Regions from separate parts of the Streptomyces marokkonensis genome, predicted to be linked through region 2. Evidence: riboswitches for the same ligand, from Rfam matches in the RefSeq annotation. Region 2 holds a riboswitch; the other holds the start of a gene.
What was found. Region 2 has a riboswitch for thiamine pyrophosphate ahead of ABEA26_RS02655 (thiamine ABC transporter substrate-binding protein). Riboswitches for the same ligand answer to the same signal wherever they lie in the genome.
Positions count from the first base shown of each region.

Region 1: linked by a shared signal. The riboswitch ahead of thiO (glycine oxidase ThiO) and the one ahead of ABEA26_RS02655 (thiamine ABC transporter substrate-binding protein) in region 2 are both predicted to bind thiamine pyrophosphate.

Region 1 is NZ_BAABCQ010000077.1:27,293-31,700, reverse strand. It holds gene ABEA26_RS20090 (thiazole synthase) at 142-939, opposite strand; gene thiS (sulfur carrier protein ThiS) at 942-1,142, opposite strand; gene thiO (glycine oxidase ThiO) at 1,139-2,350, opposite strand; TPP riboswitch at 2,348-2,459, opposite strand; gene ABEA26_RS20075 (NAD(P)/FAD-dependent oxidoreductase) at 2,614-3,888, shown strand; gene ABEA26_RS20070 (Rv2175c family DNA-binding protein) at 3,966-4,331, shown strand.
Region 2 is NZ_BAABCQ010000006.1:53,381-57,788, reverse strand. It holds gene ABEA26_RS02665 (phosphatidate cytidylyltransferase) at 1-633, shown strand, start outside; gene rlmN (dual-specificity RNA methyltransferase RlmN) at 803-1,915, shown strand; TPP riboswitch at 2,012-2,117, shown strand; gene ABEA26_RS02655 (thiamine ABC transporter substrate-binding protein) at 2,197-3,285, shown strand; gene ABEA26_RS02650 (ABC transporter permease) at 3,261-4,408, shown strand, end outside.

The DNA of each region.
Region 1 (4,408 bases), on a different contig from region 2:
GGTACTGCAGCGGACCTGTGACGCTTCCCACGCGCGGCGGGCCGCCGGCGGCGATGAACCCCCACGAGCGAGGCCCACCTCTTGTCCGACTGGAATCGGGTGGTGCGTGGATGGGAGACGAAACGGCAGGACTGCGCGGGCTCACTGAAAAGCGGGCCGCTCCGGATCCAGCGCCGCCAGGCCCTCCGCAGGAGACGACGCCTCGGCGAAGTGCCGCCGTGGAATCCGCCCGGCCCGCCGTGCCAGCCTTCCCGCCCCCACCGCGAACCGCATCCCCTCCGCCATCAGCACCGGCTCCTGCGCCCGCGTCACGGCGGAGGCGAGCATCACACCCGCACACCCCAGTTCCATCGCCAGCGCCACGTCCGACGCCGTACCGGCCCCCGCGTCCAGAATCACCGGCACGCGCGCGTGCTCCACGATCAACTCGAAGTTGTGCGGGTTGCGGATACCGAGCCCCGACCCGATCGGCGAGCCGAGCGGCATGATCGCGGCGCACCCGACGTCCTCCAGCTTGCGCGCGAGGACCGGGTCGTCGTTCGTGTACGGCAGCACCGTGAACCCGTCGTCGACCAGCGTCTCCGCCGCGTCCAGCAGCTCGATCGGGTCCGGCAGCAGGGTGCGCTCGTCTGCGATGACCTCCAGCTTGACCAGGTCGGTGGCGAGGGCCTCGCGGGCGAGGCGGGCAGTGAGGACGGCCTCCCCGGCGGTGAAGCAGCCGGCCGTGTTCGGCAGCACCCGGATGCCCAGCTTCTCCAGCACCGACAGCACGGACCCGTGCACCGAGGCGTTCACGCGCCGCATCGCGACGGTCGTCAGCTCCGTCCCGGAGGCCACCAGCGCCCGCTCCAGCACATCGAGGCTGGGCGCCCCCCCGGTGCCCATGATCAGGCGGGACCCGTACGTCGTACCGCCGAGGACAAAGGGATCGTCGGCCATGGTCAGCCTCCTTGGACGGCGGTGAGGACTTCCACGCGGTCGCCGTCGGCCAGCGCCGTGGCGGACCACCGCGCGCGCGGGACGACGGTTTCGTTCAGGGCGGCGGCCACACCGGACGGTGCCGCGGTGAGCGTGCCCACCAGGGCGTCCAGAGCGGTACCGGGAGCCACCTCGCGCGGCTCGCCGTTGACGGAGATGTTCATGCGGGCTGCTCCGAGTGTTCCGGGAGTGCGGGGGCGGCGCCGAAGCGCAGGGGGCTGAAGGGCAGTGCCTCGGCCAAAAGCTCCCCGGTGGTCAGGACGTCCGCCATGACGTCGCCGGTGACCGGGGTGAGCAGGACGCCGTTGCGGTGGTGCCCGGTGGCCAGCAGCAGGCCGTCAAGACCGGTCGGGCCGAGCAGCGGGGCGTTGTCCGGGGAGCCCGGGCGCAGACCCGCCAGGGTCTCCGTCAGGGGCAGCTCGGTGATGCCGGGGACCAGCTCGTGGGCGTCGCGCAGCAGCTCGTAGACGCCGCCCGCGGTGACCGTGGTGTCCCAGCCCAGCTCCTCGCTGGTGGCCCCGACGACCAGCTCGCCACTCTGACGGGGCACCAGGTAGAGGTGGTTGCCGCGCACCACGGCACGCACGGTCCGGTTCAGCAGTGGACCGTGCGCCTGCGGCATCGCCAGCCGCAGCACCTGCCCCTTCACGGGCCGTACCGGCGGCAGTACGTCGTCCGGGACGCCCGTGAGCCGCCCGCTCAGGCTGCCCCCGGCCAGTACCACCTGCCCGGCCTCAAGCGCGGTGCCGTCGGCCGTGACGACACCCGTGGCCCGCTCACCGCCACGCCCGACGGTGAGCCGGTCGGCCCACACCCGGTGGAAGACGACGCCCGCGCGTTCGCAGGCGGCCACGAGCGCGCCGGCCAGTCGCCGGGGGTCGATCTGGTGATCGCCGTCCACCCGGAGCCCCCCGCGCACGCCCGGCGCGAGCATCGGCTCCAGGCGCCGGCACTCACGCCCCGTCAGCCACTCGGACTCCAGACCCGAGCGCTGCTGGAGCGCGTGCAGTTCCCGCAGGTGGGCGCGGTCGTCGGCGTCCAGGGCGACGGCGAGGGTGCCGCAGCGGCGGTAACCGAGGTCGTGGCCGGTGAGGTCGGCCAGCTCGGCCGCGAACGCCGGGTAGCGGCGGGCCGAGGCGAGGTTCAGCGCGAGCAGCGTCTGCTCGCCGTAGTGCAGTTCCGTGACGGCGGCCAGCATCCCGGCGGCCACCTGGGCGGCCCCACCGCCCGGTTCGGGATCCACGAGGGCCGTGCCGAGCCCGCGCTGCGCGGCCCGCCACGCCGTGACCAGGCCGATGATCCCGCCCCCGACGACGAGGACGTCGGGTGTGCGTGACGTCGTGGGTGACGTCGTGTGCGGCGGTGACGACATGGGCGTCCAGCCCCTCCCTTCGCCGGCATGACCCGGATCAGGTTCGTACGGTCGGAGGCCGCCAGCCTCCCTCTCAGCCCGGTGCGTCCGGGCTCCCGCGAGTGCCTTGCGTCGGCCAGCCTAGCCCGCGGCGCGTCGCACTCGTAAGGGGAGTCGCCCCGCGCCTGCCTACAGCCCCGTACGGCCCGTACGGCCGAGCGGTGTGGAGCAGGTCACCGCGCACGACCCCTGACTGACGAGGGGCCGGTGTCTAAGGTGATCACGTGAGCGAGCAGACGCAGGAGCGGGCCCGGGTGCGGGAAGCGGACGCGGAACGCCGCGTGGTCGTCGTCGGCGCGGGCATGGCGGGGGTGCAGACCGCCGTCGCCCTGCGGGAGCAGGGCTTCACCGGCACCGTGACCCTGATCGGCGCGGAGCCGCACCAGCCGTACGACCGTCCTCCGCTGTCCAAGGCCGTCCTGCTCGGCACGGCAGAGGGCTCCGCCTTCGACATTGACTTCGAGGCGCTCGGCATCACCCTGCGGCTCGGCTGCGAGGCCCTGGGCGTCCGCCCCGCGGAGCACGTACTCGACACCTCCGAGGGGCCCGTGCCGTACGACGTCCTCGTCCTCGCGACCGGCGCCGAACCGATCCGTCTCCCCGGCACCGAGGGCGTGCCCGGCGTGCACCTGCTGCGCACCCTGGACGACGCCGAACGGCTGCGCCCGGTGCTCGCCCGGCAGCACGACGTCGTGGTCGTCGGCGCGGGCTGGATCGGCGCCGAGTTCGCCACCGCCGCGCGCGAGGCGGGCTGCGCCGTGACCGTCGTGGAGGCCGCCGACCGGCCCCTCGCCGGCGCGCTGCCCGACGAGGTCGCCGCGCCGATGACCACCTGGTACGCCGACGCGGGCGCCGTACTGCGCACCCACGCGCGCGTGGAGCGTGTGGAGCCCGGCGGCCCGGGAGAGCCCGGTCACGTCGTCGTCCTGGACGACGGCTCGCGGCTGCCCGCCGGCGCGGTCGTCGTCGGCATCGGCGCCCGGCCCGCCACCGCCTGGCTCGCCGGCTCCGGGATCGGCCTGGGCGCGCAGGGGGAGGTCCTGGCCGACGACCGCCTGCGCGCCTCGGTGCCGGACGTCCACGCGGTCGGCGACTGCGCCTCCTTCCCCTCCGGCCGCTACGGCGAGCGGCTGCTGGTGCACCACTGGGACAACGCCCTCCAAGGGCCGCGCACGGTCGCCGCCGACATCATCGGCGCCGTCGGCGGCGAGGCCGTGGCGGCCTACGACCCGGTGCCGTACTTCTGGTCCGAGCAGTTCGGCCGCTTCGTCCAGTACGCCGGTCACCACACGGACGCCGACGCCACCCTGTGGCGCGGGGACCCCTCGGGGCCCGCCTGGACGGTCTGCTGGCTGCGCGAGGGCCGCATGGTCGCCCTGCTGGCGGTGGGCCGTCCCCGGGACCTGGCCCAGGGCAAACGTCTGATCCAGGCGGGCGCGACGATGGACCCGCGGCTGCTGGCCGACCCGGCGAAGCCGCTGAAGGCGGCGACCGCGTAGTCCCTCCGGTGGGTGCGCCGGCCCAGGTCGGACGGGTCCGGCTTCCGACTGTCGGTGCCAGATGGCAGGCTTGGGTCGTGACCGAGATTGACGCAAAGACCGATGCTCTCGTGCCTGCCTGGCTCACCGTTCCCGACATCGCCGAGATGCTCGGTGTCGAGGTGACCCGCGTACGCCAGCTGATCAAGGAAGGCCAGCTCATCGCCGTACGCCGCGGCGAGAACCGCGCGCTGCACATCCCCGCGGCCTTCATCGACGAGGACAAGGTCGTCAAAGGCCTGGTCGGGACGCTGACGCTGTTGCGGGACGACGGCTGGACGGCCGAGGAGATGCTGGAGTGGCTCTTCACGCCCGACGAGACCCTGCCCGGCACCCCCGCGCAGGCGCTGAGCGAGAATCGCGGCACGGAGGTGAAGCGCCGCGCCCAGGCGCTCGCCGTCTGACCTGACACACCACCGTGGCGTGCGGGCCGCGGCACACGGCCCCGACGGCCGTGCCGGTCCGCCGCCCGCACGCCACC
Region 2 (4,408 bases):
GTGCCGCTCGCGATCGGCGGAGCGGCGATGGTGGTCGCCGGGTACGTCCGGGGCTCCGAGGGCGCGTGGGTCGCCATGGCGCTCACGGCACTGGCGGTCCTCGTCTGGCGGATGACCGAGCCGCCGGAGGGCTACCTCAGGGACGTCACGGCAGGCCTCTTCGCGGCGTTCTACGTGCCGTTCCTGGCCACGTTCGTCGCGATGATGCTCATGGCGGACGACGGCGCCCTACGCGTCCTGGTCTTCCTGATACTGACGGTCGTCAGCGACACCGGCGCCTACGCCGTCGGCTGGCGCTTCGGCAGGACCAAGCTCGCCCCGCGCATCAGCCCCGGCAAGACCCGGGAGGGCCTGCTCGGAGCGGTGGCGTTCGCGATGGTGGCGGGCGCGCTGTGCATGCAGTTCATGATCGACGACGGCAGCTGGTGGCAGGGCCTGCTGCTCGGCCTCGCGGTCGCCGTCAGTGCCACGCTGGGCGACCTCGGCGAGTCCATGATCAAGCGGGACCTCGGCATCAAGGACATGGGCACGCTGCTCCCTGGCCACGGCGGCATCATGGACCGCCTGGACTCGCTGCTGCCCACGGCGCCGGTGGTGTGGCTGCTGCTGGTGATCTTCGTCGGATCGGGTTGACAGCGTTCAGGTAGTCTGGAAGGGCCCGCATGGTCGCGGGCCCTTTCGTGTTTCCCCGCCCACGCGGGGGTTGTCCGGTGAGGTCTTCTGGCTTCGGCATGGCTCTGCCGTCGTCCCCGCATGAGCGGGGATTCGCCACAGGCCCGTCGTCATGAGGAGTTGTCCAACCGTGGCCCGTCCCGCCCCAGGTGAGCTCACCTTCGTCGCGCCCCGCGCAGCGAAGCGGCCGCCGCGGCACCTCGCCGACCTCACGCCCGCGGAGCGCAAGGAGGCCGTCGCCGCGATCGGCGAGAAGCCGTTTCGCGCGAAGCAGCTCTCGCAGCACTACTTCGCGCGGTACGCGCACGACCCCGAGCAGTGGACCGACATCCCGGCCGGCTCGCGTCAGGGCCTCCAGGAGGCGCTGCTGCCCGAGCTGATGACGGTCGTGCGGCATCTGTCGACCGACCAGGGCACCACGCGCAAGACGCTGTGGAAGCTGTTCGACGGGACGCTCGTCGAGTCCGTCCTCATGCGTTACCCGGACCGGGTGACCATGTGCATCAGCTCCCAGGCCGGCTGCGGCATGAACTGCCCCTTCTGCGCCACCGGTCAGGCCGGCCTGGACCGGAACCTGTCGACGGCCGAGATCGTGCACCAGATCGTGGACGGCATGCGGGCGCTCAGGGACGGCGAGGTCCCGGGGGGACCGGCCCGGCTCAGCAACATCGTGTTCATGGGCATGGGCGAGCCGCTCGCCAACTACAACCGGGTCGTCGGTTCCATCCGCCGTCTCACCGACCCCGAGCCCGACGGGCTGGGCCTCTCCCAGCGCGGCATCACGGTCTCCACGGTGGGTCTCGTCCCGGCCATCCACCGCTTCACCGGCGAGGGGTTCAAGTGCCGCCTCGCCATCTCGCTGCACGCGCCCGACGACGAGCTGCGCGACACCCTGGTCCCCGTCAACACGCGCTGGAAGGTGCGTGAGGTGCTGGATGCCGGGTTCGAGTACGCGGCCGCGTCCGGGCGCCGGCTGTCGATCGAGTACGCGCTGATCCGGGACATCAACGACCAGGCGTGGCGTGGCGACCGGCTCGGGCGGATGCTCAAGGGCCGGCCCGTGCACGTCAACCTCATCCCGCTCAACCCCACGCCGGGCTCGAAGTGGACCGCGTCGCGGCCCGAGGACGAGAAGGCGTTCGTGGAGGCGATCGCGGCGCATGGTGTGCCGGTGACGATCCGGGACACCCGAGGGCAGGAGATCGACGGGGCGTGTGGTCAGCTCGCCGCGAGCGAGCGGTAGCCTGACCGACGTCAGCACATCGTCGTACGACAACGACAACGACAACGACAACGACAACGACAACTCCACACGTACGTCATACGAAACCACATCTTCATATTCCGACAGGGGAGCGCCACAGCGCTGAGAGTGCGGCACCGGCCGCAGACCCTCCGAACCTGGCCCAGGTCATTCTGGGTAGGGAGATCGGTCACCACTCGAGCTGTTGCGCCCTGCCCGGGACCCTCGCCAGGGGTTCCGGGCGGGGCCGCGTCTTCTCCTGGTCACCCAGGAGGAATTCAGTGAGCATCACCAAGAAGGCCACCGTCCTCGCAGTCGGACTCGGCATGGTCGGCGGCCTGACCGCGTGCGGATCGTCGTCCGACGGCGACGGCCGGGGCGCCGGCGACTCCAAAACCGTGACCCTGGTCAGCCACAACTCGTGGGCCGTGTCGAAGGACGTCATCGCCGGCTTCGAGAAGAGCTCCGGCTACAAGGTCCGGGTCCTGGAGGACGGCGACGCCGGGCAGGCCGTCAACAAGGCCATCCTCACCAAGGACAACCCGCAGGGCGACGTCTTCTTCGGCGTCGACAACACACTGCTCTCCCGAGCCCTCGACAACGGGCTGTTCCAGCCGTACGAGGCGAAGGGCTCCGACCTGGTCCTCCCCGAGTACCGGGCCGACCGGGACAAGCACCGGGTCACGCCCGTGACCACCGGCGACATCTGCGTCAACTACGACAAGGCCTACTTCAGCGAGCACGGGCTGACCCCGCCGGAATCCCTCGACGACCTGGTCAAGCCCGAGTACAAGGACCTGCTCGTCACCGAGGACGCCGCCGGTTCCTCGCCCGGCCTCGGCTTCCTGCTCGGCACCGCCGCCGAGTACGGCGACGAGGGCTGGCAGGACTACTGGAAGAAGCTGAAGGCGAACGGCGTCCAGGTCGTCGACAGCTGGGAGCAGGCGTACAACGAGGAGTTCTCCGGCTCGTCCGGCGGCAAGAAGGCCAAGGGCGACCGCCCGCTCGTCGTCTCCTACGCCTCCTCCCCGCCCGCCGAGGTCATCTACGCCGACCCGCAGCCCACCACCGCGCCGACGGGTGTCGCCGCCGGCACCTGCTTCCGCCAGGTCGAGTACGCGGGTCTGCTGAGCAACGCCGGCAACCCCGAGGGCGGCAAGGCACTCCTCGACTTCCTCATCGGCAAGGAGTTCCAGGAGGACCTGCCGCTGAACATGTTCGTCTACCCGGTGCGGGAGGGCGCGCGGATCCCCGAGGCGTTCCGGAAGTTCGGGCCGCAGGCCGAGGACCCGCAGACCATGGACCCGGCGAAGATCGCCGACAACCGCGACCAGTGGGTCAAGTCGTGGACCTCACTCGTACTCAAGTGACCAAACGCCGGCGTCGCACGGGGAACGCGGCGCGGCCGGCCCTGATGGCCGTGCCCGTCGCGTTCTTCGCGGTGTTCTTCGCCTACCCCGTCGCCGCGATCGTCGCGCGCGGACTGGAGATCGACGGTTCCTGGCAGTTCGGGCGGATCGGGGACGTGCTCGTCCAGCCGGACGTACGGCACGTGCTGTGGTTCACCACCTGGCAGGCGCTGGCCTCGACCGCGCTCACCCTGCTGATCGCCCTGCCGGGCGCCTACGTCTTCGCCCGCTTCGACTTTCCCGGCAAGCAGGTGCTGCGGGCGGTGGTGACCGTACCGTTCGTGCTGCCGACGGTCGTCGTCGGTGCGGCGTTCCTGGCGCTGGTGGGGCGCGGCGGGCTGCTCGACGAGCTGTGGGGCGTACGGCTGGACACCACCGTGTGGGCGATCCTCCTCGCGCACGTCTTCTTCAACTACGCCGTCGTCGTACGCACCGTCGGCGGCCTCTGGTCGCAGCTCGATCCACGGCAGGAGGAGGCCGCGCGGATGCTCGGCGCCTCGCGGCTGACGGCCTGGCGGCAGGTGACCCTGCCCGCGCTCGCGCCGGCCGTGGCCGCCGCCGCGCTGATGGTGTTCCTGTTCACCTTCACCTCCTTCGGCGTGGTCCAGATCCTCGGCGGGCCCGCCTTCTCCACCCTGGAGGTGGAGATCTACCGGCAGACCTCCCAGATCTTCGACCTGTCCACGGCCGCCGTGCTGACGCTGATCCAGTTCGCCGCGGTGGCCGCCATCCTCGCCGTGCACGCCTGGACGGTACGGCGGCGGGAGACGGCCCTGCGGCTGGTGGACGCGGCCACGACCGCGCGCCGGCCGCGCGGCACCGGGCAGTGGGTCCTGCTGGCCGGGGTCCTGGCCACCATCGCCGTGCTGCTGGTGCTGCCGCTCGCCGTACTGGTCGAGCGGTCGCTGGGCGCACCCGGCTTCGGCTACTACCGGGCGCTGACCCGCGAGGACGGCGGTACCTTCCTCGTCCCGCCCATCGAGGCGATCGGCAACTCCCTCCAGTACGCCGTCGTGGCCACCGCCATCGCCGTGGTGATCGGAGCGCTGGCCGCCACCGCGCTCACCCGCCGCGACGCGGGCCG